Regions from separate parts of the Delftia sp. WY8 genome, predicted to be linked through region 2. Evidence: predicted binding sites of a transcription regulator. Region 2 holds the regulator's gene; the other holds the start of a gene.

Region 1 (15,454 bases), 990 kb from region 2:
GGCCTCGCCGGGTCGCATCAATTACGCATCGCCGGGAGTGGGCACTCCGCACCATATGGCGATGGAGCTTTTCAAGAGCACGGCGGGCGTATCGATCACGCACATCCCTTATCGCGGAACAGGCCCGGCGCTGACGGACCTGCTGGGCGGCCAGGTGGAATGCATGTTCCTGCCCATTCATGTGGCATTGACGCATGTGAAGGCCGGCAAGCTGCGCGCGCTGGGCATTGGCAGCCAGCGGCGCCACCCGCTGCTGCCCGATGTGCCCACGCTCAAGGAGGCCAAGGCGGGCGATGTGAACGTGGATATGTGGTACGGCGTGTTTGCGCCGGCCGGCATGCCGGCGGACCAGGTCGATGCCCTCAATCGCGAGATCCGCGCGATTTTGGCGTCGGAGGAAGTCCGGCATGCCTTCGCGCCCCAGGGCATGGATCCGGCCGGCAGCACGCCGGCCGAGTTCAAGGCCCTGGTGCAAAAGGACGCCCGGCGCTGGGCCGATCTGGTCAAGGCGCGGGGGATTACCGCCGAGTAGGCGGGGCGGGCGCCAACAGCGCCCCTGGAGAAAGCATGGAGAGTCAGCGGATGAAAGTAGCGATCGTGGGGGGCGGCATCGGAGGCCTGTGCCTGGCATTGGCCCTACATCAAAGAGGCATTGCCTGCGAAGTCTTCGAGGCCGTGCCCGAGGTCCGCGAGATCGGCGCGGGCATTACCCTGCTGCCGCATGCCATGCGCGAACTCAGCGACCTGGGCCTGCAGCCGCAGCTGGAGGCGCTGGCGATCGAGAACCTGGAGAGCGTGTTCTTCAACCGCTACGGCCAGTTCGTCTACCGCGAGCCGCGCGGCCGCCATGCCGGCTATGAGCTGCCGGAGCTGGGCATCCACCGTGGCCGCCTGCACCGCGTTCTCTTCGAGGCTGCCGTGCAGCGCCTGGGCCCGGGCGCAGTGCACACGGGCCACCGCTGCGTGCGTGTGGACCAGTCGGCCCATGGCGCCACCGTGCATTTCGCGCCGGATGCCCAGGGCCATGTGCCGCCGTCGGCCACGGCCGACATCGTCGTGGCCTGCGATGGCGTCAACTCCGCCGTGCGGCGCCAGTTCTATCCGCAGGAGGAGCTGGCCTTCGGCGGCATCAACACCTGGCGCGGCGTCTCGCGCTTCAAGCCCATCCTCACGGGCAAGAGCTATCTGCGCATCGGCTCGGTCGATACCGGCAAGATGGTGATCTATCCCATCGAGGACAACGTCGATGGCCAGGGCATGCAGCGCATCAACTGGGTGGCCGAGATCCGCGACCCGCAGATGCGCATGAACGACTGGAATCGCGCCGGGCGCATGGAGGATGTGCTGGAGATTTTCGGCGGCTGGACCTTCGACTGGCTGGATGTGCCGGCCCTGATCCGCTCGGCCGAGACCATCTTCGAGTACCCCATGGTGGACAAGGACCCCGTGGACCAGTGGAGCTTCGGCCGCGTGACCCTGCTGGGCGATGCCGCCCACCCCATGTATCCGCGCGGCTCCAACGGCTCTGCCCAGGCCATGCGCGATGCGCGCGTGCTGGCCGACCTGCTGGCCGCCGATCCGCAGGGCGACCCGCTGGCGCTGCTGGCCGCCTATGAGGCCAGCCGCCTGCCCGCCACCAGCCAGGTGGTGCTGACCAACCGCTCCACGCCGCCCGACTTCATCATCATGAAGGCCGACGAGCTCAGCGGCGGCCAGCCCTTCGGCCATATCGACGAGCTGATCAGCCAGGACGAGCTGCGCGCCATTGCCCGCCATTACGAGCAGGTGGCGGGGTTTGCGAATCCGCAGTCGCAAGGGTGAAGTGGTTGGGCAATGAGCTGGCTTGGCAGGTATTCAGTATTGCATCCCGACTCTTTTTGGGTCCCTGCCCGGCGGTCGTTTTTCGAGGCCGGGTTTCGGCCCGGCGGCCGACCTCCTTTCTTGTCGCGCGACAAGAAAGGAGGCAAAGAAACGCGCCCAAATGCCCGCGTCCCCTTCGCTTCGCTAAGGGGCGACCTGCGTCGTGGCGGTCGCGGGGTTCGCCGTGAAACTCACTTCGCGCTGCGCGCTACGTTCAGACAATCACGGCCAGTCAGTTGACGAAGCAGTCCTGTCCTTCGGCAGGACTGCAACCCCGCAACCGCCACGACGCAGGCACGGGCATATGGGGAGGAGGGGCCGGGGTACGGGGGCGACAGGGCGCTACGCCCCGTTGCCTTGTCTATTCGGTGCTCTCAATCCAGGCTGATATTCGCCTTCTGGATCAGCAGCTTGTACTGGTCCGCCTTGGTCCTGGCGAATTTCTCCATCTCCGGCACTTCCCAGGTGATGGGCTGGAAGGCGAAGGTGGCGAATTTCTCGCGCACCTGCGGGTCCTGCAGCACAGCGACCACGTCGGCGTGGATCTTGTCGCGCAGGACGGTGTCCACGCCCTTGGGTGCCAGCAGGGAGACGAAGGAGTTCACGATCAGTTCGGCGGGGCCGCCCGATTCGGCCACGGTGGGCACGTCGGGCACCTGGGCGATGCGCTGGGGCGCGGCCACGGCCAGGTAGCGGATCTTGCCGGATTTGTAGATGCCCTGGCTGGAGGGGAGGCTGGCAAAGCTCCAGGCCGGATCGCCATTGGCCACCGAGGTGTAGAGCTGGCTGACCTCGCGGTAGGGCACATGGGTCATCTTGCTGCCGGTCAGGAAGTCCAGCCATTCACCGCCCAGATGGCCGGGGCTGCCCACGCCCCAGGAGCCGTAGCTGACCTTGCCGGGCTCGGACTTGGCCGCCTTGATCAGGTCGCCCATGCTCTTCCACTGCGAGTTCGTGGGCACAGCCACGAAGAAGGGCGTGAGGAACAGCGGCGCCACCGGGTCGAAGTGCTGCAGCGGATGGAAGTTGCGCTGCTTGTATAGGTAGGGCAGGGCGGAGACATGTTCGCTGTCGAGCTGCAGCAGGGTGTAGCCGTCGGGCTTGGCGCGGCGTGCGGCTTCGATGGCGACAAAGCCGCCGCCGCCTGGGCGGTTGTCCACGGTCACGCCCTGCTTCCAGCGCGCGGCCAGTTTTTCGCCCACGATGCGCAGCACGGCGTCAGGGCCGCTGCCCACGGCAAAGGCCGTGATCACGGTGACGGGGCGCGTGGGAAAGCTGGCGGCGCTGCTGGAGCCTGCCTGCGCCCAGGCGCAATGCAGCGGGGCGATGGAGGCCAGCAGCAGGGCTGCGCCTGCAAGGGCCTTGCGGCGGGAGGGGGTTGTGCCGAGGCGGCTGGATGGGGATGCTTTCACAGTCTGTCTCCTGTTGGATCTGCTTTTTTCACTGCTTGCAATGCCCCGGTCCTTCTGGCGAGGATTCGGGGCGGGTTAGGGCTGCCGGCAAAGGTGCGGCGGGGTTCAGGCGAGGTTCAGCCGGCGTCAGGCTGGGCCAGGGGCGCGGCCTGTGCAAAGGCGGGCAGGGCCGCGCAGGCCCTGTCCACAGCGCTGATCAGCGGCCAGCGGTTCAGGTCCACGCCAAAGCGGCGTGCGCTTTCGATCTGGGGCACCAGGTAGACATCGGCCAGCGTGGGTGCGTGGCCGAAGCAGAAGTCGCCGCGCCGCGTGTCGCGGGCCAGCAGGGCTTCGATGGCGTCGAAGCCGTCGGCAATCCAGGTGGCGCACCAGGCATTGATGGCGGCTTCGTCCGCACCGAACTGGCGACGCAGGGTCTGCAGGATGCGGCGGTTGTTGATGGGATGCACGTCGCAGCCCACGATGGCGGCCAGCGCGCGCACCTGGGCGCGGTCCTCGGGGTCGGCGGGCAGCAGCGGCGGCTCGGGGTGGCGCTCTTCCAGCCATTCGATGATGGCCGGCGACTGGATCAGCGTGCGGCCATCGTCCAGCGTCAGCGCCGGCACCAGGCCCTGCGGGTTGACCTGCTTGAACGGCGCCTGGGCCTGCTCGTCCACGCGCAGGTCCACGGGGAAGTAGTCAGCGCGCAGGCCCTTGAGGTGGAGCGCGATGCGCAGGCGGTGCGAGGTGCCGCTGCGGAAAAAGCTGTAGAGCTTCATGGTGGTGGTCTCCCCGGTCTTATTCAGGCTGGCCCACGGTGAGCGCGATCTCGCCCACGCCCTGCACATGGCCGGTGATGCGGTCGCCCGGCAGCACGGCACCCACGCCTTCGGGCGTGCCCGTGTAGATGAGGTCGCCGGGCTGCAGGTGATAGAACAGCGAGAGGTCGGCAATGATTTCGCGGATGTTCCAGATCAGCTTGTCCACGTCGGACTGCTGCCTGGTCTCGCCATTGACGGCCAGTGCAATGGCGCCGGATTCGATCACCTGGCCCGGCATGGGCACGATCTCGCTGGCCACCGAGGACTGCTCCACATCCTTGCCCAGGTCCCAGGGCCGGCCCTTGTCGCGCGCCACCAGCTGCAGGTCGCGGCGCGTCATGTCCAGGCCGCAGGCGTAGCCGTAGATGTGTTCATGCGCCTGGTCCGCCGCAATGCGAAAGCCCGCCTTGCCGATGGCCACCACCAGCTCCATCTCGAAGTGGTAGTTGTTCGTCTCGGGCGGGTAGGCCACGGTGGCACCCGATTCGGTCAGCGTGGACGGCGCCTTGGTGAAGTAGAAGGGGCGCTCCACGCCCTTGTCCACCGGGCGGCCCATCTCGACGGCATGGGCGTGGTAGTTGCGGCCCACGAAGAACAGGCGGTTCACAGGCAGGCGCTGCGTGCTGCCGCGCACGGGCAGGGATTGGACGGGGGGCGGGGTCCAGAGGTATTGGGGGGCGGTCATGGTATTGGCGATGGGGGAGTAAAGAGACATCGGAGGATTCAAGGCCGGACTTCGTAGAGGCCCAGCTTTCGGTGCAAAGGAGCCTCGTCGGCCAGGAAGAGGAAGGCGGGCTCGCTGGCGCTGGCATTGGCCAGCGTGGCCGGCGCCCAGCCGGGCACGCAGCAGGTGTCGGCCGGGGCCAGGTCGAAATGGCGGTCCACGGCGGCCACGCTGGCGCCGCCCTCGATGACATGGAACACGCAGGCCGGCGAGCGGGCGGGCAGCTGCAGCGTCTGGCCCGGGCGCAGCATCAGCGCGTAGAAGCCCAGGATGTTTTCGCAGTCGGCCCCGGTTTCGGGGTTGGTGTAGGCCAGCTGCACGCAGTCCAGATCGGGGCGGTCGGCGGCCAGCTCCAGCAGCGCGGCACGCGCATCCTTCCATGGGTAGCGCAGCATGGGGTAGGCCTTGGCGCTGCGGGCGAACACCTGCGTGGGTGCCAGGCCGCCGCGCGCATACGCCCGGTCGCCACGGCCGGGCAGGGTGGGCTGGCGCGGGCCGTCCACGTGGTAGGTGACTTCCAGGTAGTAGGCCAGGGGCAGGTCCAGCACATCGAGCCAGACCACGGGCTCGTCGCCGTCATGGCCATGCTCGTGCCACAGGCCCGTGGGCGTGAGGATCAGGTCGCCGCGCTCCATGGGGCATTTCTCGCCGTCGACCAGGCTCCAGGCGCCCTGGCCTTCCACCACCATGCGCACGGCATTGGGCGTGTGGCGGTGCGAGGGCGCCCACTCGCCGGGCAGCAGCAGCTGCATGCCCAGGTAGATGGAGGAGCTGGCCTGCATCTTCTCCAGCCCATGGCCGGGGTTGGCCAGCACCAGCACGCGGCGCTCGGCCTTTTCGATGGGCGTCAGCTCGCCCGCCTGCATCAGCAGCGGACGGATGGCCTGGTAGGGCCAGGCAATCGGCTGGGTGCGCGGGCGCGGCGTGTGCGGCGGCATCACGTTGCGCAGGCTGGGCCACAGCGGCACCAGGTTGTTGCGCGCGAGTTCGTCGCGGTAGTCCTGGGGCAGGTCTTCCAGGCGGCCAAGTTCTTGCATGGCGGTCTCCTTGTGTTCAGTCTTCGGCGAGGCAGGTTTCGGCCTTCCAGCCGTACAGCCATTCCATGGCGTCGTAGAAACGCTGGGGCGTGCGGCCCTTCCAGAGGTCGTTGCGCACCAGGCGCTCCACGCCGCTGGCGTGGAAGATGCGGCCCATCTCGCGCGCGGACAGCACCACGCGCGCCGTGCGGGCGATGCGCGAGCGCTCGTACAGCCGCAGCGCCTGCGGCCAGTCGTTGCCGCAGCGCTTGAGCGCCTGGCCCAGCGTCACCGCGTCTTCCAGCGCCATGCAGGCGCCCTGGGCGATGTATTGCAGCGTGGGGTGTGCGGCATCGCCCAGCAGCGTGGCGCGGCCGAAGCTCCACTGGCCAATGGGCTCGCGGTCGGCCGTGGCCCAGCGCTTCCAGCTTTTGGGCAGGTCTATGAGCTGGCGGGCGCGCGGGCAGCAGTCGCTGTAGTAGCTTTGCACCTCTTGGCGGCTGCCTTCGCGCACGCCCCATTCCTCCTGCTCGCGGCTGTGGAAGGTGACGACCACGTTGTACTGCTCGCCGCCACGCAGCGGGTAGTGCACCAGGTGGTAGTTGGGGCCGACCCAGATGCTGGCCGCGTTCCAGCGCAGGTCTTCGGGGAAGTCGTTCTTCTCCACCACGGCGCGGTACACCACGTGGCCGGAGACACGCGCCGCATCGCCCACGTACTGCTGGCGCACCACGGACTTCACGCCATCGGCGCCGATCAGGGCCTGGCCCACATGGACCTGGCCGTGCTGGTCGCGCACGGTGACGGTGTCACCCTCCTGCTGCACGGCTTCGATGCGCGTGCCCGTCAGCGTCTCGATTTGACCGTGGGTGCGCGCGCCTTCGAGCAGCGAGGTGTGGATGTCGGCGCGGTGGATCACCGCATACGGGTTGCCGAAGCGGGCGCGAAACGCCTCGCCCGTGGGAATGCGGCCGACCAGCCGCTCATCGAGCGCGTCGTGCATCACCATCTCGTCGGTATAGACCGCGCGGCCACGGGCCAGCTCGCCAATGCCCAGCGCGTCGAAGGCCGCGAATGCGTTGGGCCCCAGTTGTATGCCGGCGCCGATCTCGCCCAGCTGCGGCGCCTGCTCCAGCACCTTGACGGCGAATCCCTGGCGCGCCAGGGCCAGCGCGGCCGCCACGCCGCCAATGCCGCCGCCTGCCACAAGAACGGGCAGCGCCCGGGAAGAAATGCTGGTGCTCATGGATGTCCTGTGCTTCGTGGTGCGTGTCGCTCGCCTGGGGGTCAGATGCGTCGCGACTAATTAAACAGTATGCTGACGATGAGTGTAGTGTTGATTTGCATCAGGCCAGCCTGGGGTTTCCCTGGATGCAGGCCAAACGGTGGTGGACAGCATGTCCGGGTGAATCACCTGTCCGCCAGCCAACGCCAACGGAGGGCGCGGTTCATGCGAACATCTGCGCTTGCCCGCAGGGACCCGGAAAAGAGCGCAATGGCCATGGACTACCAACCCGCAGAACTAGAAAACTACCCCGGCTACCACATCCGCCGCCTGCAGCAGATCGCGGTAGCCGTCTTCATGGAAGAGACCCAGGAATTCGGCGTGACCCCCGTGCAGTACGCGGCGCTGTCTGCCGTGCTGCGCCAGCCCGGCGTGGACCAGCGCACGCTGGCGCGGATGATCGGTTTCGACACCTCCACCATTGGCAGCGTCATCGACCGGCTGGAGGCGCGCGGCCTCATGGTGCGCAACACCAGCCCGGCCGACCGGCGCGTGCGCCTGCTGTCGGTCACCGCGGAAGGCGCTGCGCTGCTGGCCGCTGCCGAGCCCTCGGTGCTGCGGGCCCAGCAGCGCATGCTGGAGCCGCTGCCGCAGGAGCAGCGGGGCCTGTTCATGGAAATGATGGCCGTCCTGGTGCGGCAAAACGACGAGCTGGCGCGTGCGCCCAGCACGCTGGCCGCGCGCCGCGCCGCTGCCGACTGAGGCGACCTCGACCCATGGACTGGGACCATCTGAGATTCTTTGGCGAGCTGGCACGCAGCGGCAGCATGGCCGCCGCCGCGCGCCAACTGGGCGTGGAGCACACCACGGTGTCGCGCCGCATCCAGGCTCTGGAAAAGCAGCTGGGGGCCGTGCTCTTCGAGCGCGAAGCGGGCCAATGGCGGCCCACGGAGGCCGGCCGACAGTTGCTGGGCGTGGCAGACGCCATGCAGCGCGCCGCCGCCGGGCTGGAGCGCATGCCGCTGGCGGCCGAATCCGCCAGCCAGGGCCCGTCCGGCCTGGTGCGCGTGGGCGCCACCGAGGGTTTCGGCACCCAGCTGCTGGCCCCGCAGCTGGCCGCGCTGACGCAGCGCCATCCGCTGCTGAGCATCGACCTGCTGGCCCTGCCGCGCCTGCTGCACCTGTCGCGGCGCGAGGCGGACATCGTCATCTCGCTGGAGCGCCCCACGCGCGGCTCGGCCGTGGTCACCAAGCTCACGGACTACCGGCTGTTCCTCTACGGCCAGCGCGAATACCTTGCGCGCCGTCCGCTGGTGGCGCGCACCGAGGACCTGCGCCACCACAGCTTCATCCACTATGTGGACGACCTGCTGTTCACGCGCGAGCTGCAGCTGCTGTCCACCCTGTTCCAGCCCGAGCGTTTTGCCTTTCGCAGCACCAGCATCACCGCCCAGTACGAAGCCGTGCGCGCCGGCGCCGGCCTGGCCGTGCTGCCCGCCTTCATCGCCGACCGCGACCCCGTGCTCAGCCGCGTGCTGCCCGCCGAGGCCTGCTTCACCCGCACCTTCTGGATGAGCATGCCCTCGGATGCCCGGCAGGTTCAGCGCATCGAGGCGGTCTGGGGGTTTCTGAGGGAGGCTGTGCAGGGCATGGGCGGCTTGCTGAAGCCCAGAGCCTGAGGGCCTGCGGCGGTCAGGCCCCTGCCGCTATACTGCCCGCCCCGAATCTCGTCATCCGACAGCAGGATCCCTGGCATGCGCCTGAAAGCCCTTTTGCGTCCACTGGTGTACCTGAGCCTGGCGGGGCTGGCCGCTTGCGGCAGCAACCCGCCCAGCCCCTCGGCGGCCACGCCCGAGTCCACGCCCACCGTGCCGGGCACACCCGTGGCCCCCATCAGGATCGGTCTGGCCCTGGGCGGCGGGGCCGTGAAGGGCTTTGCCCATATCGGCGTCATCAAGATGCTGGAAGCCAATGGCCTTGCGCCTGCGGTGGTGTCCGGCACCAGCGCGGGCAGCGTGGTGGGGGCGCTGTATGCGGGCGGCATGAACGCCTTCGAGCTGCAGGAAAAGGCCGTGGCGCTGGATGAGACCAAAATCCGCGACCTGCAGCTGTCCTCGGGCGGCCTGCTGGTGGGCCAGAAGCTGGAAGACTATGTGAACGAACAGGTGGGCCGCAAGCCGCTCGAGCAACTGGCCAAGCCCTTCGTGGCCGTGTCCACGCGGCTGGAAGACGGCGAGCGCACCGTGTTCGCGCGCGGCAATACGGGGCAGGCGGTGCGTGCCTCCAGCAGCATTCCGGGTGTGTTCCAGCCCGTGGCCATCGGCAAGTTCCACTTCGTCGATGGCGGCATCACCAGCCCCGTGCCCGTGGACGCCGCGCGCCAGCTGGGCGCCGATCTGGTGATTGCTGTGGACATCTCCAACAAGGCCCGTGGCAAGGCGCCCGAGAACATGCTGGGCGCCCTGGGCCAGTCCATTGCCATCATGGGCCAGAAGCTGGGCCAGGCCGAGCTGGCCCGCGCCGACATCACCATCCGCCCCAAGGTGCTGGACATCGGCCCGGCCGACTTCACCCAGCGCGCCAGCGCCATTCTTGAAGGCGAAAAGGCTGCCGTGGCCGCCATGCCCCAGATCCGCGAGCGCATCGCCCAGTTGCAGGCCGAGCGCGCCAAGGCCGCGAAGCTGGCGCAGCAAAAGGCGGCCGAAGCCCAGCACCAGGCCTGCCTGGACCAGCGCTCGCGCGTGCAGAAGCTGGCGGAGATGGCGGGGATGGATGGCGCCTGCGCCAACCCCAACCTCAACGCCAACCCCTGATCCACCACGGCTGCGCGCGGGCTATCCGTACACCGGATAGCGGGCGCAAAGCCCCGTCACCTGCTCCCTGACCTGCGCCGCCACCTTGGCAAAGCGGGCGCCTTCCTGCGCGTCCAGCGCATCGAGCACATCGCACAGCCAGCCGGCCAACTGCTTGCACTGCGCCTCGCCGAAGCCGCGCGTGGTGACGGCGGGCGTGCCTATGCGCAGGCCCGAGGTCACGAAGGGCGAGCGCGGGTCGTTGGGCACGGTGTTCTTGTTGGTGGTGATGTGCGCCTCGCTGAGCGCGGCGTCGGCGTCCTTGCCGGTGTAGCTGCGGTCGGACAGGTCGATCAGCATCAGGTGGTTGTCCGTGCCGCCCGAGACGATGCGGTAGCCGCGCTGCTGGATCACGGCGGCCATGGCGCGGGCGTTGGCCAGCACCTGGCGCTGATAGGCCTTGAACCCGGGCTGCAGCGCCTCCTTGAAGGCGACGGCCTTGGCGGCGATCACATGCATCAGCGGCCCACCCTGCACGCCGGGGAACACGGCCGAGCTCAGGCGGCGGTTGAAGGTTTCGTCCTGTCCCTTGGACAGGATCAGGCCGCCGCGCGGGCCGCGCAGCGTCTTGTGCGTGGTGCTGGTGACCACATGCGCGTGGGGCAGTGGGCTGGGGTATTCGCCCGCAGCCACCAGGCCTGCGACATGGGCCATGTCCACCCAGAACACGGCACCCACCTTGTCGGCAATGGCGCGCATGCGGGCCCAGTCCTTGTGGCGCGAGTAGGCAGAGAAGCCGCCGATGAGCATGCGGGGCCGGTGCTCCAGGGCGATGCGCTCCATCTCGTCGTAGTCGATCAGGCCCGTGGCGGGGTCCAGGCCGTAGGGGACGATGCGGTAGTGGCGGCCCGAGAAGTTGGACGGGTTGCCATGCGTCAGGTGGCCGCCCTGGGCCAGGTTCATGCCCATGACGGTGTCGCCGGGCTGGGCCAGCGCCAGGAACACGGCGGCATTGGCCTGGGCGCCGGCATGGGGCTGCACGTTGGCGTAGTCGCAGTCGAACAGCGCCATGGCGCGTTCCACGGCCAGGCGCTCGGCCACGTCCACGTTCTCGCAGCCGCTGTAGTAGCGCTTGCCGGGGTAGCCCTCGGCGTACTTGTTGGTGAAGACCGAGTTCTGCACCGCCATCACCATCGGGCTGGCGTAGTTTTCGGAGGCGATGAGTTCCACATGGTCTTCCTGGCGGCGTTTCTCGCTCTGGATGGCCTTGGCCAGCTGCAGGTCGAAGTCGGCCAGGGTCAGGGATGCGTCGTACATGGGTGAATGGTTCCTGTATTGGGGCAAGGGCTGTAGGGAGCGATGGTCATGCAGCCGCCAGCTGGCCTGCGGCGGGTGCGCCTGCCTGCGCGGCGCTGGCCGACTCCAGCAGGCAGGCCAGGCGGGCGACGATGTCGTCGATCTGGCGCTCGTCGCAGATCAGCGGCGGCAGCAGGCGGATGGTGGATTCGCGCGTCACCGTGATCAGCAGGCGCTGCTGGGCCAGCGCGCGGCCCACCAGGTCCTGGCAGTTGCGGTTCAGCTCGATGCCCACCATCAGGCCCTGGCCGCGCACGGCCAGCACGTCGGGGTGGCCGTGCAGCGCCTGCTGCAGGCCGTTGAGCAGGCGCCGGCCCAGTTGCCTGGCGCGGCCGGGGATGTCCTCGGTCTCCATGATGTCCAGCACCGTGCAGCCCACGCGGCAGGCCAGCGGGTTGCCGCCAAAGGTGGAGCCATGCTGGCCGGGCGAGATCAGGTCGGCCGCAGGCCCGCGTGCCAGGCAGGCGCCGATCGGAATGCCGTTGCCCAGGGCCTTGGCCAGGGTCATCACATCGGGGGCGATGCCCGCGTGCTGGTGGCCGAACCAGGCGCCGGTGCGTCCCAGGCCGGTCTGGATCTCGTCGAGCATCAGCAGCCAGCCATGCCGGTCGCACAGGCTGCGCAGCTGGCGCAGGTAGTCGGGGCTGGCCAGGCGGATGCCGCCTTCGCCCTGCACGGGCTCGATCAGCACGGCCACGATGTCGCCATGCTGGGCGGCGGCGTGGTGCACGGCCGCGATGTCGTCATAGGGCACGCGCACGAAGCCCGGCATCAGCGGCTCGAAGCCGCGCTGCTTGGCCGGGTTGCCCGTGGCCGACAGCGTGGCCAGCGTGCGGCCATGAAAGCCGTTGTCCATCACCAGGATCTGCGGCCGCGCCACCTGCCTGCGGTGGCCGTGCAGGCGCGCCAGCTTGAGCGCGGCCTCGTTGGCCTCGGCGCCGGAGTTGCAGAAAAATGCCGTCTCCATGCCGGCCAGGGCGCACAGGCGCTGGCCCAGGCGTTCCTGCCAGTCGATGCGGAACACGTTGGAGGTGTGCAGCAGCAGGCCGGCCTGCTCGGCGATCACGGCGGCGATCTCCGGGTGCGCGTGGCCCAGGGCGGTCACGGCCACGCCGGCAATGGCGTCCAGGTATTCGGTGCCGTGCTCGTCCCAGAGCCGGGCTCCACGGCCACGGACGAAGGACACGGGCTGGCGGGCATAGGCCTTCATCAGGCGGGAATCAAGGGGTTGCATGGCTTTTTGCATGTCAAGGTCCTCAAGCGGGGGTCAGGGTTGAATCGAAAAGGGTGGCGAGGGGGCGCGTTCAGGGCAGCGCCAGGGCGGTGGGATCAGGGCCGCCGGCGGGCCAGTAGAAGCTGTCCGGCTGGGCGCGGGCGCCGAAGATGGCCTGGCCCACGCGCACCACGGTGGCGCCTTCCTCGATGGCGATCTCGAAGTCGCCGGACATGCCCATGGACAGCTCATCCAGCGAGATGCCCGCCGGCGCGCTCTGGCGCAGCTGGTCGCGCAGGCGGCGCAGCAGCACGAAGCACTGGCGCACGCGCTCGGCCTCGCTGGAGAACAGGGCCAGCGTCATCAGGCCGCGCACGCGCAGCGCACTGAAGGCGGGCAGCGCCTGGAGGAATCCCTGCACCTCGTCGGGCGGCAGGCCGTACTTGCTGGCCTCGCCCGAGGTGTTGACCTGCACGAACACGTCCAGCGCCCGGCCTTCGGCCTGCAGGCGGCGGTCCAGCGCCTCGGCCACGCGCAGGTTGTCCAGCGCCTGGAACTCGCTGGCAAAGCGTGCCACGAGCTTTGCCTTGTTGGTCTGCAGGTGGCCGATGACGGACCACTGCAGATCGGCCAGGTCCTGCATGGCCTCCCATTTGCCGAAGGCTTCCTGCACCTTGTTCTCGCCCAGCATGCGGCAGCCCGCCGCGTGGGCCAGGCGCAGGCTGGATTCGGGCTTGGTCTTGCTCACGGGCAGCAGGCGCACGCTGGCCGGGTCGCGCCCCGCGCGGCGGCAGGCAGCGGCCATGCGCGCCTGCACGGTGGCCAGGTTGTGCCGGAAATCGTCCACCGTCTCGGCCTGGGGGTAGCGGCCGTGCTGGTCGTGGCGCGTCAGGGTGTCGGCGGCTCGGGCGGTGCCGCCGGTGGTGTCTTGTGTCGCAAGCATGGTTTCAGCTCCTTTTGATGGCGGCATCGGCGGCGGGCACGTTGCCGGTGCCCGCCTCGCTGCGGGCGGCCCGGCGCGGCCACTGGCCGTTGAGCACGGCATGGGCCACCAGGCCGATGACCAGGCCCCAGAAGGCGCCGCCTATGCCCAGCATGGAAATGTTGGCCGCGGCGGCCAGGAAGGTGATCAGCGAGGCCTCGCGGGTTTTGGCATCGGCCAGCGCATTGGCCAGGCTGCCGCCGATGGTGCCCAGCAGCGCCAGGCCCGCCAGCGTGGTGATGAAGGTGGCCGGGAACGCCATGAACACGGCCGCCAGCGTGACGCCGAACACACCCACCAGGATGTAGAACACGCCCGCAGCGATGCCTGCGATCCAGCGCCTGGACGGCTCTTCATGCGCCTCCTTGCCCGTGCAGATGGCGGCCGTGATGGCGGCGATGTTGAAGGCGTGCGAGCCGAACGGCGCCATCAGCAGCGAGCCCAGGCCCGTCAGCGTGACGATGGGGTTGGCGCTGGTCTTGAAGCCGTCGTTGCGCAGCACCAGCATGCCGGGCATGTACTGCCCGGTCAGCGTGATAAGGAACAGCGGCAGGGCCACGCTCAGCAGGGCGTTGAGCGTGAACTCGGGCCGCGTGAACACGGGCGCCGCGAATTGCAGCTGCAGCCCGGACAGGTCCACACGGTCCTGCGCCAGCAGGAACGCCAGGCCCAGCGCCAGGATGCCGACCACCGCATAGCGCGCCGTGAGCCGCTTGAGCAGAACGTAGGCCACGATCAGCAGGCCGGCCAGCACCGGGTCCACGCTCATGCCGCCAAAGGCCTTGATGCCGAACTGCAGCAGGATGCCCGCCAGCAGGCCCGAGGCCACGCCGGGCGGAATCAGCCGGATCACGCGCTCGAACCAGCCCGACAGTCCCAGCACCACGAAGGCCGCGGCCGACACCACATAGGCGCCCACGGCCTCGGCATACGGCGTGGTGGCCAGGGCCGTCACCAGGAAGGCGGCGGCCGGCGTGGACCAGGCCGTGATGATGGGCTCGCGCGAGAGCCAGCTGAGCACCAGCCCGGTGACGCCCACGCCAATCGAAATCGACCACACCCACGAAGCCGTGAGTTCCGGGCTCAGGCCGGCCACCTTGGCGGCCTGGAACACCAGGATGAAGGTGCCGCCGTAGTTGACGATGACCGAGATCAGCCCGGCCACCACGGGGTGGATGAGGTCGCTGAAGCGAAGGGGTGAGTGTGTGTCTGATGAAGGCATGGTCTTCTCGTTTTCCTTGGGGGTTGGATTCCTGGCTGTCTGGTGAAAGGGGTATTTGAGCGCCGAAGTGGACTGAATGATCCATACACTTCGCTCTCTTGTTGCAGACCACTTTGCAATGGGCGCGCAGCATTTGCGTCAGTACAATGGCCTGCCCAAGAGGTGCAATGAGATGAAAGGCGGCAGACCGCATGAGCAAGACCTTCGAGCTTGAGACCCTGAAGATCCGCATGGGAGATGCCGACCTGCGCCAGCTGGACCTGCACCAGCGGGTGCAGCGCGCCATGCGTGCGCTGATCCTGGATGGGGCGCTGCTGCCGGGCCTGAAGCTGCCGGCCACGCGCTCGCTGGCCGACTCGCTGGGCATTGCCCGCGACACGGTGGAGAACGCCTACACCCAGCTGCACCGAGACGGCTTCATCGTGCGGCGCCAGGGATCGGGCAGCTATGTCTCCGAGACCATCGGCACCGAGCTGCGGGGCCGGGCGGCGCGGCGCGGCCGCTTGCCCGAGCACGAGCGCAGCGCCCATGCGGCCGGTGCTGCCGGTGCTGCCGGTGCCATAAGGGCCGGTGCCGGCCTGAGCCGGCGCGGCCAGGCCATTGTTGACGGCGGCGGCATCGCCGACCAGCAGACCATTCGGGCCTTTGCCACCGGCCTGCCCGAGACGCGCACTTTTCCCACCGATGTCTGGGAGCGGCTGCAGCGGCAGGCGCTCAAGGACTACCGGGCCAGCGTCCTGCTGCACGGCGACCCGCAGGGCGCCGAGCCGCTGCGCAAGGCCATTGCCACCTACCTCAACCTGGAGCGCGGCGCCAAGGTGGAGGCCGGGCAGATCTTGGTGCTCAGCAGCA
Region 2 (15,454 bases):
CCGGCGTGCAGGACGCCATGGTGCAGTGGTGGTACGGCCATAACGCCGTGGGCTTCTTCCTGACCGCAGGCTTCCTGGGCATGATGTATTACTTCATTCCCAAGCAGGCTGGCCGTCCGGTCTACAGCTACCGCCTGTCCATCGTCCACTTCTGGGCGCTGATCTTCACCTACATGTGGGCGGGTCCTCACCACCTGCACTACACCGCGCTGCCCGACTGGACGCAGTCCGTGGGCATGGTGTTCTCGCTGATCCTGCTGGCTCCCAGCTGGGGCGGCATGATCAACGGCGTGATGACGCTGTCGGGCGCATGGCACAAGCTGCGCGACGACCCCATCCTGCGCTTCCTGATCGTGTCGCTGTCGTTCTACGGCATGTCCACGTTCGAGGGTCCGATGATGTCCATCAAGACCGTCAACGCGCTGTCGCACTACACGGACTGGACCGTGGGCCACGTTCACTCGGGCGCCCTGGGCTGGGTGGGCCTGATCACCATGGGCTCGCTGTACTACCTGATCCCGCGCCTGTTCGGCAAGACCAAGATGCACTCGGTGGGCGCCATCGAGCTGCACTTCTGGATGGCCACCATCGGCATCGTGCTGTACATCGCCGCGATGTGGATCGCCGGTGTGATGCAGGGCCTGATGTGGCGCGCCGTCAATCCCGATGGCACGCTGACCTACACCTTCGTCGAAAGCGTCAAGGCCAGCTATCCGTTCTACGTGATCCGCGTGGCCGGTGGCCTGCTGTACCTGGGCGGCATGCTGGTCATGCTGTGGAACACCTGGAAGACCGCGATCTCCGGCCGTTCCGTGAAGGTGGCCGTGCCTGCCGTCGTGGCCCACGCCTGAGCGTCTAGGAGCATTACTCATGTCCGATCACAACCATAGCGCTCCCAAGAGCTTTTCCCACGAGAAGGTGGAAACCAACAATTTCCTGCTGATCGTGCTGACCCTGCTGGTGGTCGCCGTCGGCGGCCTGGTGGAAATCGTTCCGCTGTTCTTCCAGAAGTCGACCACGGAAGCGGTGGCGGGCCTCAAGCCCTACACGCCGCTGCAGCTGATGGGCCGCGACGTCTATCTGCGCGAGGGCTGCTACAACTGCCACTCGCAGATGATCCGCCCCTTCCGCGCCGAGACCATGCGCTACGGCCACTACTCGGTGGCTGGCGAGTTCGTCTACGACCACCCCTTCCAGTGGGGTTCCAAGCGCACGGGTCCCGACCTGCACCGCGTGGGCGGCAAGTACAGCGACGAATGGCACCGCATCCACCTGAACAACCCGCGCGACGTGGTGCCCGAGTCCAACATGCCTGCCTACTCCTGGCTGGAGAAGAACAAGGTGGATGACACCGTGGTCGCCCAGCACATGAGCGCGCTGCGCAAGGTGGGCGTGCCCTACAGCGACGAGGAAATCAGCGGCGCCGCCGAGCAGGTCAAGGGCAAGACGGAAATGGACGCCGTCATCGCCTACCTGCAGGTGCTGGGCCGTTCGGTCAAGTAAAGGAGAGCGACATGGACATCACCACCATGCGCATCGTGGCCACGCTGGCCTCTCTGGCCTGCTTCATCGGTATCTGGTGGTGGGCGTTCGCCCGCCGCAACCAGGCCCGTTTCGAAGAGGCCGCCCAGCTGCCGTTCGAGCAAGACTGAGTCCCTCCACCAGAACGAGAACTTCCCATGAGCGATTTCGTAAACAACTTCTGGTCGATCTATGTCACGGCGATCACGCTGGGCGGCATCATCGGCTGCCTGCTGCTGCTGTATCTCACCGCACGCAAGAAGGTGGTCCCCTCGGCCGACAACACCACGGGCCACGTCTGGGACGAGGACCTGCGCGAGCTGAACAACCCCATGCCCAAGTGGTGGATGTGGCTGTTCATCATCACCTCGGTGTTCGGCTTCTCCTACCTGGCGGCCTATCCGGGCCTGGGCTCGTTCGCGGGCAAGCTGGGCTGGACGCAGCTGGGCGCCTATGAAAACGAGATGGCCAAGGCCCGCGCGGACCTGGAGCCGCTGTACGCCAAGTTCACGAGCATGAGCACCGAAGACATGGCCAAGGACCCCCAGGCCATGGCCATCGGCGAGCGCCTGTTCATGAACAACTGCGCGCAGTGCCACGGCTCGGATGCACGCGGCGGCAAGAGCTTCCCCAACCTGACCGATGGCGACTGGCTGCATGGCGGCACGCCCGACAAGATCAGGGAAACCATCACGGCGGGCCGCATCGGCATCATGCCGCCCATGGCCGCTGCCGTCGGCACGCCCGACGATGTGCGCAACCTCTCGCACTATGTGCTGAGCCTGTCGGGCAGCCCGCACGACTCGCTCAAGGCTTCGCTGGGCAAGTCCAAGTTCACGGCCTGCGCCGCCTGCCATGGCATGGACGGCAAGGGCAACCAGGCCCTGGGCGCGCCCAACCTGACCGATGACATCTGGCTGCACGGCTGGGGCGAGGCCGCCATCACGGCCATGATCAACAACGGCAAGCACAACGAGATGCCTGCCCAGAAGGACAAGCTGACCGAGGCGCAGATCGCGGTGCTTGCCTCCTATGTCTGGGGCATGTCGCACAAAGACGGCGCAGTCCGTCAATAAGGACAGGGGGCGGCGCTGCGGCGCCGCCTTTTTGCCTTTTGAGTTTTCAGATATTCCAAAAAACCAAGGAACCCACCATGAAGCCCGAGAACGGGGATGATGCCGGGAAGCCTCCCCGCAAAGTCATTCCGATCACGCCTGCCGACCCGGACCCGGGCCAGCTGGTGTCGATGTTCGAGTCCGAGAAGAAGGTCTACCCGCGCTCCATCAGCGGTGTCTTCGCACGCTGGCGATGGGCTCTGGTGTTTCTCACCCAACTGGTTTTCTATGGCCTGCCCTGGCTGGAATGGGGGCAGCGCCAGATGGTGCTGTTCGACCTGGGTGCGCGGCGCTTTTACCTGTTCGGGCTGGTGCTGTACCCGCAGGATTTCATCTACCTGGCGGGCCTGCTGATCATCTCGGCGCTGGCGCTGTTCCTGTTCACGGCCGTGGCCGGTCGCCTGTGGTGCGGCTTTTCCTGCCCGCAGACGGTCTACACCGAAATCTTCATGTGGGTGGAGCGCAAGGTCGAGGGCGACCGCAGCGCGCGCATGCGCCTGGACAAGAACGGCTGGACTTTTGAAAAGCTCTGGAAGAAGTCGCTCAAGCAGTTGCTGTGGATTGCCATTGCCCTGTGGACCGGCTTCACCTTCGTGGGCTACTTCGTGCCCATCCGCGAGCTGGGCGGCGAGCTGCTGGCGCTGCAGGGCAGCTGGCAGGTCTTCTGGGTGCTGTTCTACGGCTTCGCCACCTATGGCAACGCCGGCTACATGCGCGAGCAGGTCTGCAAGTACATGTGCCCCTATGCGCGCTTTCAGAGCGCCATGTTCGACCGCGACACCATGATCGTCAGCTACGACACGGGCCGGGGCGAGCCGCGCGCGCCGCGCACCAAGAAGGTTGACTACAAGGCCCAGGGCCTGGGCGACTGCATCGACTGCAAGATGTGCGTGCAGGTCTGCCCCGTGGGCATCGACATCCGCAACGGCCTGCAGTACGAATGCATAGGCTGCGGTCTGTGCATAGACGCCTGCAATTCCATCATGGACAAGATGGAGTATCCGCGCGGCCTCATCCGGCTGACCACGCAGAACGCCATGGCCGGCATGTGGCGGCGGGCCCAGGTGCTGCGCCGCATCTTCCGTCCGCGCGTACTGGTCTACTCGGCCGTGCTGATCGGCCTGAGCATGGCCATGATCGTGAGCCTGGCGCTGCGCCAGTCGGTCAAGGTCGACGTGATACGCGACCGGGCATCGCTGTCGCGCATCGTCGCGGGCGGCAAGCTGGAAAATGTCTACCGCCTGCAGATCATGAATGCCACCGAGCAGGCCCAGCGCTACCGCATCAGCGCCCATGGCCTCGACGGGCTGGAGCTGGCGTCCGAGCAGGAGGTAGAGGTCGGCCCTGCCGAGACGCGCGGCATTGCGGCGCGGCTGCAGATTCCCTACGGTTCCGCCGAGCCGGGCTCGCACACCGTATTCTTCGATATCGATGCCGTGCATTCAGGCGCGGGACGCGCGTCCGAAAAGGCCGTCTTCCTGGTGCCCCGGTGATATGTCTGGCCGGCGCCGCCCAGGCTGCGCCGGCTGTTTGAAAGAAAGAGGTTATCCATGTCTTCCAGTCCCGCAGTCTCCGCGCCCGCCACGGCCCCTTCGCATCCGGACGCCGGCAAGCCCTGGTGGAAGTTCGCCCATGTCTGGCTCGTGGTGGCCGGCCCGGCCGCCGTCGTGGTGGCTGGCGTGGTCACGGCCGTCATTGCGATCAATGGCGCCGATCCCGTGATCGATCCTGACTATTACCGCAATGGCATCACCATCAACGAGCGTGCCGATGGCGTGCGCGAAGTGCCCAAGAGCCTGGCGCCCGCGGTCACCGGCCGCAACCACGCGGCCACGCCCGCGCAGGACCATCCCACGGACCGCTGAACGCAGGAAAATGCCGTGCACAAGGCCGCAGTCGCGGCCTTTTTGCATGGTGGATGGCATCTCCAGCATGCGCGAGGGCCAAGGGTTTCCTACAGGCAGTGCAGGGTGCGCAGGGCTTGGCACGGTGCGCGGGCGGCGCGCACAATGAAAGCCACCCCTCGACAGCTCAAGGAGATCGCTGATGTTGGCCCAACGCTGGATGTGGATTGCCTGGCCGGCCTTTCTGGCCGCCGCCGTGATGGAGATGCTGGTATTCGCCTTCGTGGACCCGCTGGAGCTGCACTGGCTCGGCGACCTGGGCTGGTCGCGGCAGGGAATCTACACGCTGGCCTTCTTCGCCTTCTGGGGCGTGACCATGCTGTCCAGCCTCATGACCACCATGCTGGGACGCTCCACGCACGATCTCAACGACGGCGTGGTCTCCGAGCCGGACCCAAATCTGGCCATGCAGGGCCTGGGGCGCGATTGAACCTGCGTGCACTGCAATGGCAATGAACAAGGCCCGCGATCGCGGGCCTTGTTCATTGCCGGGGGGCGGGGCCTTGCGGCCTCACTGGCACTGCTGGCTGTTGACGATGCGCTTGAGCGCGTCCGTGTCCAGGATGCGCAGATGGCGCTGGCGCACCTCGATGATGTTTTCTTCGGCAAACTTCGAGAAGGTGCGGCTCACCGTCTCCAGCTTCAGGCCCAGGTAGCTGCCGATTTCCTCGCGCGTCATGCGCAGCACCAGTTCCGACTTGGAAAAGCCCCGGGCGTGCAGGCGCTGCACCAGGTTGAGCACGAAGGCGGCCAGGCGCTCCTCGGCACGCATGCTGCCCAGCAGCAGCATCACGCCGTGCTCGCGCACGATCTCGCGGCTCATGACCTTGTGCACATGGTTTTGCAGGGCCGTGACCTCGCGCGACAGGTCCTCCAGCTTGTCGAAGGGCATGACGCAGACCTCGGCGTCTTCCAGCGCGACCGCATCGCAGGTGTGGTGGTCGTTGACGATGCCATCCAGGCCGATGATCTCGCCGGCCATCTGAAAGCCCGTGACCTGGTCGCGCCCGTCCTCGGTGGCCACGCAGGTCTTGAAGAAGCCCGTGCGGATGGCGTACAGCGAGGTGAAGGACTCACCGTTGCGAAACAGCAGGCCGCCGCGCTTGACCTTGCGGCGCGTGGCCACGATGTCGTCGATGCGCTGCATCTGCTCGGCATCCAGGCCCATGGGCATGCACAGCTCGCGCAGGTTGCAATTGGAACAGGATGCTTTGATGGTCTGAAGGTTCATGGAGTAAACATCAGCGGCGCAGCAGTGCGCCGGCGGTGACCTCGTGGATGGCGATGAGTTGGATCAAATTGTCGCAGCACTGCCGCGAACAACTCTTGATATGAGTCAAGGACGCGGCCAATGGGCTGCGGCACAGTGGACGACATTAGAGGAAAAAACCCATGACCGCTGTCACCCCAGAGCTGCTGCGTCGCTTCGACGTACCGGGGCCCCGATACACCTCGTTCCCCACGGCCGATCGTTTCGTGGAGGCTTTCGGTGCTGAAGACTATATCCTGGCACTTGAACACCGCAAATCGAGTACCGCAGCGCGAGCCATGCCTTTGTCGCTGTATGTGCATGTGCCGTTCTGCGAGTCGCTGTGCTACTACTGCGCCTGCAACAAGATCGTGACGCGCCACCACGATCGCGCTGCCGTCTACCTGGACTACCTGGCGCGCGAGATGGCCTTGCACACGGCCCATTGCGGCAAGGGCCAGGCCGTCAGCCAGTTGCACCTGGGCGGCGGCACGCCCACCTTCTTCTCGGACGATGAGCTGCGCACGCTGATGGCCCTGCTGCGCGAGCATTTCAAGCTGGAGCCGGGCGGCGAATACTCCATCGAGGTCGATCCGCGCACCGTCAGCGTCGAACGCCTGGCCGTGCTCAAGGAGCTGGGCTTCAACCGCCTGAGCTTCGGCGTGCAGGACTTCGACGAACAGGTGCAGATCGCCGTGCACCGCGTGCAGCCGGCCGAGCAGGTGTTCGCGCTGGTGGCAGCGGCACGGCAGCTGGGCTTTGCCTCCATCAACGTGGACCTGATCTACGGCCTGCCCAAGCAGACGCCCGAGTCCTTCGAGCGCACGCTGGCCCAGGTCAATGCGCTGCGGCCCGACCGTATCGCGCTCTATGCCTATGCCCACCTGCCCGAGCGCTTCAAGCCGCAGCGGCGCATCGCGGCCGAGGACCTGCCCCAGGGCGCCGACAAGCTGGCCATGCTCTCGCGCTCCATCGCGGCCTTCATGGACGGCGGCTATGTCTACGTCGGCATGGACCACTTCGCCTTGCCCGAGGACGCGCTGGCCGTGGCCAAGCGCCAGGGCCGGCTGCATCGCAACTTCCAGGGCTACAGCACCCAGCCCGACTGCGACCTGATTGCGCTGGGCGTGTCGGCCATCGGCAAGGTGGGGGCCAGCTACAGCCAGAACGCCAAGACGCTGGAGGAGTACTACGACGCCATCGACGCCGGCCACCTGCCCGTGGTGCGCGGCCTGGCACTGTCGCGCGATGATCTGGTGCGGCGCGCCGTCATCATGGCCATCATGTGCCAGGGCGCCGTGCTGTTCGAGCCCATGGAGCAGGCCTGGCTGCTGGGCTTTCGCGAGTACTTCGCCCCCGAGCTGGCGGCGCTTCAGGACCTGCAGGCCAAGGGGCTGGTGCAGATCAGCGACGAGGGATTCCAGGTCACGCCCATGGGCTGGTACTTCGTGCGTGGCGTGGCCATGCTGTTTGACCGATATCTGCAGGCCGACAAAAACCGGGCGCGGTTTTCGAGGATCATCTAGGCCCCATGCTGTTGTCGCTGCTCTGGACCGCTTTGATCATGGGGCTCGTCGGCGGGCCCCATTGCCTTGCCATGTGCGCCGCGCCCTGCGGCGTGGTCACGGGCGGGGCGGGGCAGGGCACGGTACAGGGTGGTGGGCAGGTGGTCGCCGTCCATGGACTGCAAAGCCGGCTGTGGCTGCGCACGGCGCTGTTCCATGGCGGGCGGCTGGCCGGCTATGCCAGCCTGGGCGCTGCCTCGGCGCTGGCCATGGAAAGCCTGTCCTGGCTCACCAGCCAGACCACGGCGCTGCAGCCGTTCTGGACGCTGACCCATGTCGCCGTGATGGCCTGGGGCCTGGCCATGATGGTGCAGGCCCGCCAGCCCGCCTGGCTGGAGTCTGCGGGCCGCGCCGCCTGGCGGCGCGTGCAGCCCTGGGTGTCCGCCCCTGGCGGCACGCTGGCGGCGGGCTATGCCTGGGCGCTTATGCCCTGCGGACTGCTGTATTCGGCCGTGCTGGTCGCCGCGCTCAGCGGTGGCCCCTTGCAGGGCGCATCGGCCATGGCGGCCTTTGGCGTGGGCAGCGGGCTGTGGCTGGTGGCCGGCCCCTGGCTGTGGCGGCTGGGCCGCCAGCGCCTGAACGGCCTGCGTGCCGAATGGGGCACGCGGCTGGCCGGCCTGATGCTGGTGGGCGTGGCCGTGTGGGCGCTGTGGATGGACCTGATCTACAAGCCCAGTCTCTGGTGCCGATGAACAACAGCGGGGGACAGACTTGGTCCTGAGGGTCGCGGATTGCCTGCAAGGCCCTCAGAACTGGAGATAATGCCCGAATCATCGGCTTACATTTGCCGATTCCTTCAGCCTCGGGGCCGTTGCCGCGCGTGAACCATTCCGTCCTCATCGATATCCGAGACCTCCGTCCGGGCATGTTTGTCCAGCTCGATGTTGGATGGCTGAACCATCCCTTTCCGGTCAGCAGCTTCAAGATCACCTCCAGCGCACAGATCCAGACCCTGAAATCCCTGGGCCTGGAGGCGGTGCGCTGCGTTCCGCACAAAAGCGACGCCTGGCCGGCCGAGGTGCGCACTCCGCCGCCGCAGCCGCTGCCCGCTGTGGCGGCCGCTGCAGCCGAGCCCGCCGAGGAACCCTCACCCGCAGCGCCGCTGCTGCTGTCCGTGCCCAACTGGCGCGGCCGGCTGGAGGACTGCAATGCGCGCTTTCAGAAGGTGGAGCGTGGCTATGTGGCCATCGAAACCACCCTTGCCAGCGCGCCCGAGCAGGCGCGCATGCCCACCGAAGCCCTGGTCGACGGCTGCCTGGCCGAACTGGCCGGCCCGCAGGACGTGGCGATTCACCTCCTGTCCGATGGCGTGGGCAGCAACCAGAGCGTGCATGCCGTCAACGTGACCGTGCTCGGCCTGCTGCTGGGCCGCGCCCTGGGCCTGGAGGCTGCGCTGCTGCGCGACCTGGGCCTGGCGGCGCTGCTGCACGATGCCGGCAAGCCGGTGGCCGGCGCCGAAGGCATGCACGGCCTGGCCCTGGAGTCTTCCGTGCCCGACGCGCTGCGCGACCGCTACGAGCGCCATGTGGGTGAATCGGTCGCCATCGCCATGCGCATGGGCCTGTCGGCCCAGGTCACCACCGCCATCGCACAGCACCATGAATGGGCCGACGGCACGGGATTCCCGCTGAGCCTGGTGGCCGAGGACATGGAGCTCACGGGCCAGATCCTGGCCCTGGTCAACACCTATGACCGCCTGTGCAATCCCGGCGATGCGCAGACGCCGCACACGCCGCACGAGGCGCTGTCCATGCTGTTCAGCCGGCTGCGCGACAAGTTCGCCGCGCCCGTGCTCAATGGCTTCATCCGCATGATGGGCGTGTTCCCGCCGGGCTCGGTGGTGGAGCTGACCGATGGGCGCCATGCCATGGTCATGTCCGTCAATGCATCACGGCCGCTCAAGCCTTCGGTGATGGTCCATGACGCCAGCGTGCCGGCCGCCCAGGCGCCCGTGCTGGCGCTGGAGCTGTTTCCCGCGCTGGGCATACGCCGGGGCGTGGCTCCTGCGCAGTTGCCGCGCGACGCGCTGGACTATCTGTCGCCGCGCCGGCGTGTCTGCTATTACTTTGAACGGGCGGTGGAATTGGATCCGCCGAAGGTGGCGTCTTGAACAAGCAAGCGCTCAACCGCGCCTGGCCCCGCCTGCTCGATGCACTGCAGGAGGCGCTGTGGCTGATCGATGCCCGCAGCCTGAAGGTGCTGCGCGCCAACGCCGCCAGCGAATCCGTCACCGGCTATGAGACCGATGCCGCCGTGGGATTGCCCGTGCAGGTGCTGGCCGCCACGCCGCAGCAGCAGGCGTTCTGGAGCGACCCTTTCAACTGGCAGGCCGGCGCCCAGTTCATTTCCGAGGTGCGCCGTGCCGACGGCCAGCTGGCGCCCGTGGAGATGCGCGTGCGCGCGCTCGACGGCGAGGTGCTCCTGGTCAGCATGCTGGACAGGCGCGAGCAGGCGCTGCACGAGGCCGAATTCGAAAGCCTGCTGGGCGAGTTGCGCGCCACGCTGGAGTCGGCGGCCGACGCCATCCTGGTGTGCGATCCCGATGGCCGCATCCGCGCCTTCAACCACCGATTCGCCACGCTCTGGGGAATTCCCGAGGCGTTGCTGGTGCGCCGCAACGACGCGGCCATCCTTGATCACCTGGCCGGCCAGGTGCGCGATGCCGAGTCCTACGCGCAGCAGTTGAAGCTGCTGTCGGCCCAGCCCCTGATGGAAGCGTCCGACGTACTGGACCTGCGCGACGGCCGCATCCTGGAGCGCCGCGCCGTGCCCCAGCTGCGCCGGGGCCTGCCCATGGGGCGCATTTTCTCCTTCCGCGACATCACGGCCGAGGCCCAGACCCAGGCGGGCCTGGAGCTGGCTGCGCGGGTCTTCGAGTCCAGCCTGGACGGCATCTTCATCGCCGATGGCCACATGGACGTGGCACGTACCAACCCGGCCTGCGAACGCTTGCTGGGCGGCATGCCCGTGCAGGGCCGCACGGTGGAATCGCTGTTCGAAGCCGCCGAAGACCCATCCGACACGCTGGGCGACCTGGCCCGCATACAGTGGCATCAAGGCGGCTTCTGGGAGGGCGACCTGTGGCTGCGCCAGGCCGGCGGTGCGCGCTGCGCCGTGCGCCTGTCCTGGGTTCCGCTGCGCAATGCGCAGGGCGACGTGGTGCAGAGCATCGGCTTCATGCGCGACCTCACCCAGCAGCGCGTGGCACAGCAGCGCATCGAACAGCTGGCCTACAGCGACGCGCTCACCGGCCTGCCCAACCGGCTCAATCTCACGGAGCGCGTGGATGCGGCCATCGAGGCCGCACGCGCAGGCGGCACGGTGTTCAGCATCCTGTTCATCGACCTGGACCGCTTCAAGATCATCAACGACTCGCTGGGCCACCAGTTCGGCGACCGAGTGCTCAAGCTGGTCGCGCAGCGCCTGAGCGACTGCATGCGGCCGGTAGACATCCTGTGCCGCCTGGGCGGCGACGAGTTCGTGCTCTACCTGCACGGCTGCAACGCCGAGCTGGCTGCAGCGGTGGCCAGGCGCATCCTGCAGGAGATGGAGCGGCCCTTCCTGCTCGACGGCCTGGGTTTTTCCGTGCAGTGCAGCATCGGCGTGGCCCAGTACCCGGCCGACGGCCTCACGCTGGACGAGCTGATCCGCCAGGCCGACACGGCCATGTACCGCGTCAAGGAGCGGGGCCGGGGCCATTTCAGCTTCTACCAGCCGCAAATGAGCGCGGGCCTGCTGTCGCGCATGAAGCTGGAGCATGCCATGCGCCAGGCGCTGGAGCATGGCCGCATGGCCGTGTACTTCCAGCCCCAGGTGCACATCGACAGCGACCGCATCGTCGCGGCCGAGGCGCTGCTGCGCTGGACCGACCCCGAATTCGGCGTGGTCTCGCCCGGTGTCTTCATCCCGCTGGCCGAGGAGTCGGGCTACATCGTCACGCTGGGCGCCTGGGTCATGGAGCAGGCGGTGCAGGAGGCTGCGCGCTGGCAGAAGCAGGGCATGCCGATCAAGGTGTCGGTCAACGTCTCGGCGCTGGAATTTCGCCAGTCGGGCTTTGTCGAGCGCGTGACCGAGCTGCTGCGCCGCTACGGCCTGGAACCCCATCTGCTGGAGCTGGAGCTGACCGAAAGCATCCTGCTGCAGGATGCACAGGACATGGCGCTGCGCGTATGCCAGATCGCCGATCTGGGCGTGGGCATGGTCATCGACGACTTCGGCACCGGCTACTCCAACCTGGCCTATCTGAAGAAGCTGCCCATCTCCAAGATCAAGATCGACCAGAGCTTCGTGCGCGGCCTGCCCAGCGACGAGGGCGACCAGGCCATCGTCGGCGCCATCATCAGCCTGGGTCTGGCGCTGGGCGTGGAGATCGTGGCCGAGGGCGTGGAAACGCACGAGCAGCTGACGGCCATCCACCGCATGCAGGGCCACTATTTCCAGGGCTTTCTGTGCGCGCCGGGCCTGCCGCGCGAGCAATTCGGCGAATGCCTGCAGGCCCAGCGCGCCGGCATTGGCGCCATCGCCTACCGGCAGAGAATGGCCCAGGTGGCAAGCGCTCAGCTGCCCGCGCTCAAGCCCTTCCAGAGCATGTAGGCGGCCAGGCCGAACAGCAGCGTGGCGAAGATCCGCTTGAGCTGGGCCACGGGCAGCCGGTGCGCGGCCCGCGCGCCCAGCGGTGCGGTCAGCACGCTGCAGCAGGCCAGTGCCAGCAGGGCCGGCAGCCACAGGTAGCCCAGCGAGTATTCGGGGCGCCCCGCGTCACCCGCGCCTGTGAAGATCAGGCCTGCCGCATTCACCACGGCAATCGGAAAGCCCAGCGCCGCGCTGGTGCCCACGGCCATGTGCATGGGCACCGAGCAGCGCATCATGAAGGGCACGCTGATGAAGGCCCCGCCTGCCCCCACCAGCCCCGAGATGAAGCCCAGGCCCGTACCCGCGCCGTACAGCCCCAGCGGCCCCGGCAGGGCGCGCGTGGCCGTGGGCTGGCTGTTGCTGCGCAGCATGCGCAGCGCCATGTAGCCGATGAACACGCCAAAGAACAGCGCCAGGTACTTGCCACGCAGCAGTGCGAAGACTCCCAGGCTGGCCAGCAGACCGCCCGTGATGATGCCCGGCGCCAGGCTGCGCACGATGTCCCAGCGCACGGCGCCGCGACCGTGGTGGGCGCGCAGGCTGGAGATCGAGGTGAACACGATGGTGGCCATGGCCGTGGCGATCGCCATCTTCACGGACAGGTCCGGGCCGACCCCGCGCTTGTCGAGAAAGTAGGTCAGAAACGGCACAAGCACCATGCCGCCGCCCACTCCCAGCAGGCCGGCCAGGAAACCGGAGCACAGGCCCAGCAGGGCCAGTTCGAGAAACAGCAGATCAGGCATGCGGCGGCAGATCGGTAGTGAGGGGGCGGGCAACAAAAAACCCGGCGCACCGTGGAGGTGCGCCGGGTTGGAATCAGGTGTCTGCAAAGACCACCGGGCCGTCATCCTGAACCGGGGTTCAGGGGGGCAAGGGCAGCCAGACGTTGGGTTCATCTGACGCGAGACGATCACGCTCGAATGGCAATGTACCAAGCCCGGGCTCATAGAGCATTGGTCCAAGGAACTATAAAGCCCGGCGGGTTTGCAGACGCCTCCATTCTAAGGCCGTTGATCAGGCCCGCGATCAAGTTCTTTGAACGGCATGGGCTTTTCATTGACATGGGCGATGCAATGAAAACAGCCTCCGAAGAGGCTGTCGTGCGGGGCAAGGAAAGGCAGCGGCGGCCCAGGCTCAGATCAGCCGCGCATCGCCCTCCAGGGCCTGGTCCAGGCGCAGCACCAGTTGCTCGGCAAGGGCCTGCTGGCGCGCACGCTCGGCCAGCTCCTCGGGGCTGGGCTCGGGCGGCTGGGATGGGGCGTTGTGCTGGGAAGCGGCTTCGTCATGCAGGGACTGCATCTCGGCCTGGGCCGTGGCCATGGCGCTTTCCTGGGCTTCGCGGTCCAGCACGTCGAAGGCCATGTTCAGCGCGGACAGCACGGCCACGCGCTCGCGGGAGCGGACCTTGCCGCTGTCGCGGATGCGGGTCATGGCCGTGTCCACACGGCGCACGGCTTCGAGCAGACGCTCTTCCTGGCCATCGGGGCAGGTCAGCACATAGCTTTGCTGCAGGATTTGCACTTCGATCTGCTTCATGGGCGTTCGGGGCGTCGGCGGTTGCGAAGGGGTCAGGCCCCCTGGTTGGAGGGCAGGCGCTCGATCAGGGCATCGACGCGGGCCCGGGCGGCGTTGAGCCGCGAGCGCAGCGAATCACGCTCCTGGGTCAGGGCCGCCACCTGCTCGGCGAGCAGCGCATTGGTGCGTTGCAGTTCCTCGTGGCGAACCAGCAGGCGCTCCACGCGCTCTGCAATGTGGTCGAGGGAAGTCTGGGAGGTCATAGACGCTGAGATTGTAGGACGTGCGAACGAAGTGAGCACATTCCGTGGAAGTATCCGAGGAAACCTGGTAACAGGCAGGCGTACACGGCTTGACGTCAGCGCCTTGCTCGGGTATTGGAGAGCGAGCGCCAGACTGTCTCACAAAATCGTAGCGCCATCTGTAGGACTCGTCTGCTTCGGCGGGATGTATTGCGTAAGCATTGGTTGCGGCCGCGGTGCGGGCGCGCACTACAATGCGCCGCGCGGAGCGAACACATGAACATTGACCTTGGCCAGGGCGGGGCACGCTGCCCGGCGCTGCTGATCACTTCCACGGCTTCGGGCCAGGGCAAGACCACGCTGACGGCTGCGCTGGCGCGGCTGCATGCGCGCCAGGGCCGGCGCGTGCGCGTGTTCAAGTGCGGCCCCGACTTCCTGGATCCGCACTGGCATGAACTGGCCAGCGGCGCGCCCGTGCACAGCGTAGACCTGTGGATGACGGGCGAGTCCGACATGCTTGCACGCCTGCACGCAGCCGCCTGCGAGGCCGATCTCATCCTGGTGGAAGGCGTCATGGGGCTGTTCGACGGCACGCCCTGCGCGGCCGATGTGGCCGAGCGGCTGGGCCTGCCGGTACTGGCCGTCATCGACGCCTCGGGCATGGCCGGCACCTTTGGCGCGCTGGCCCATGGCCTGCAGCACTATCGGCCGGGCCTGCGCTGGGCCGGCCTGCTGGCCAACCGCGTGGGCAGCGCCCACCATGCCGATCTGCTGCGTGCCGGCCTGCGCGATCCCTCGCTGTGGCTGGGCGCGCTGGCGCGCGTGCAGGGCAAAGGCGCCGCCTCGCTGCTGCCCGAAAGACACCTGGGCCTGGTCGCCGCACATGAACTGGACGATGCGCTGGTGCGCCTGGACGTGGCCGCCGACGCGCTGCAGGCCACGCCGCTGGGCCAGTTGCCCTGGCAGGCCGGGCCGGGGCAGGGCGCCAGCTGGCAGGACTGGTCCGTGGATTTTGAGCTGCCTGCCGAACGCACCGAGCAGGTGCAGCCCTGGCTGGCGGGCCGCACCGTGGCCGTGGCGCGCGATGCGGCCTTCAGCTTCATCTATGCGGCCAACCTCGACTGCCTGCGTGCCATGGGCGCGCGGCTGGCGTTTTTCTCGCCGCTGGCCGGCGAGCGCCTGCCGGATTGCGATGCGCTGTGGCTGCCCGGCGGCTATCCCGAGCTGCACCTGGATGCTCTGGCCGCCAATGCCGCGCTGCGCGGCGACATCGCCGGCCACGTGGCTGCCGGCCGCCCGGTCTGGGCTGAGTGCGGCGGTATGCTGGCGCTGTGCGAGCGACTGACCGACACCGCGGGCCGGACCACGGACCTCTGGGGCCTGTTGCCCGGCCATGCCTGCATGCAGCCGCGCCTGGCGGGACTGGGCATGCTGCAACTGCCCACGCCCTGGGGCCTGCTGCGCGGCCACACCTTTCACTACAGCCGGCTGGAGACTTCCATGACCGAGGCCGGGCGCAGCAGCCGTCCGGGACAGGACGCCCATCCCGACCGGGGCGAGGCGCTGTACCGCCACGGCAGCGTGCATGCCAGCTATTTCCATGCCTGGTTTGCCTCGCAGCCGCGTGCCGTGGCCGCGCTGCTGGGCGCCGACATTCATCCGGGGACCGCGTGATGACCGAGCCCATCTCCACCGTTTCGCTTCCCCGCAG

The links. The regulator FNR, encoded in region 2, switches genes on or off when oxygen is low (the NO sensors DNR and NnrR bind a similar motif). The targets are predictions, from matches to a motif close to TTGATNNNNATCAA.
Region 1: a site for FNR is predicted at 7,149-7,162, ahead of G4D77_RS00360 (3-hydroxybenzoate 6-monooxygenase). Genes of this name have one in related genera too.

Annotation. Positions count from the first base shown of each region.
Region 1 is NZ_CP049795.1:82,408-97,861, reverse strand. It holds gene G4D77_RS00390 (tripartite tricarboxylate transporter substrate binding protein) at 1-532, shown strand, start outside; gene G4D77_RS00385 (flavin-dependent oxidoreductase) at 583-1,821, shown strand; gene G4D77_RS00380 (Bug family tripartite tricarboxylate transporter substrate binding protein) at 2,235-3,272, opposite strand; gene maiA (maleylacetoacetate isomerase) at 3,389-4,030, opposite strand; gene G4D77_RS00370 (fumarylacetoacetate hydrolase family protein) at 4,050-4,757, opposite strand; gene G4D77_RS00365 (cupin domain-containing protein) at 4,796-5,833, opposite strand; gene G4D77_RS00360 (3-hydroxybenzoate 6-monooxygenase) at 5,850-7,058, opposite strand; gene G4D77_RS00355 (MarR family winged helix-turn-helix transcriptional regulator) at 7,263-7,799, shown strand; gene G4D77_RS00350 (LysR family transcriptional regulator) at 7,814-8,716, shown strand; gene G4D77_RS00345 (patatin-like phospholipase family protein) at 8,792-9,850, shown strand; gene glyA (serine hydroxymethyltransferase) at 9,872-11,146, opposite strand; gene G4D77_RS00335 (aspartate aminotransferase family protein) at 11,193-12,431, opposite strand; gene G4D77_RS00330 (YggS family pyridoxal phosphate-dependent enzyme) at 12,490-13,341, opposite strand; gene G4D77_RS00325 (benzoate/H(+) symporter BenE family transporter) at 13,346-14,602, opposite strand; gene pdxR (MocR-like pyridoxine biosynthesis transcription factor PdxR) at 14,794-15,454, shown strand, end outside.
Region 2 is NZ_CP049795.1:1,071,584-1,087,037, reverse strand. It holds gene ccoN (cytochrome-c oxidase, cbb3-type subunit I) at 1-851, shown strand, start outside; gene ccoO (cytochrome-c oxidase, cbb3-type subunit II) at 871-1,503, shown strand; gene G4D77_RS04865 (cbb3-type cytochrome oxidase subunit 3) at 1,515-1,652, shown strand; gene ccoP (cytochrome-c oxidase, cbb3-type subunit III) at 1,680-2,597, shown strand; gene ccoG (cytochrome c oxidase accessory protein CcoG) at 2,675-4,129, shown strand; gene G4D77_RS04850 (FixH family protein) at 4,187-4,501, shown strand; gene G4D77_RS04845 (hypothetical protein) at 4,683-4,970, shown strand; gene fnr (fumarate/nitrate reduction transcriptional regulator Fnr) at 5,052-5,771, opposite strand; gene hemN (oxygen-independent coproporphyrinogen III oxidase) at 5,933-7,315, shown strand; gene G4D77_RS04830 (sulfite exporter TauE/SafE family protein) at 7,321-8,046, shown strand; gene G4D77_RS04825 (cyclic di-GMP phosphodiesterase) at 8,220-9,464, shown strand; gene G4D77_RS04820 (bifunctional diguanylate cyclase/phosphodiesterase) at 9,461-11,947, shown strand; gene G4D77_RS04815 (sulfite exporter TauE/SafE family protein) at 11,911-12,729, opposite strand; gene G4D77_RS04810 (cell division protein ZapA) at 13,121-13,522, opposite strand; gene G4D77_RS04805 (hypothetical protein) at 13,555-13,764, opposite strand; gene G4D77_RS04800 (cobyrinic acid a,c-diamide synthase CobB) at 14,020-15,417, shown strand; gene G4D77_RS04795 (bifunctional adenosylcobinamide kinase/adenosylcobinamide-phosphate guanylyltransferase) at 15,417-15,454, shown strand, end outside.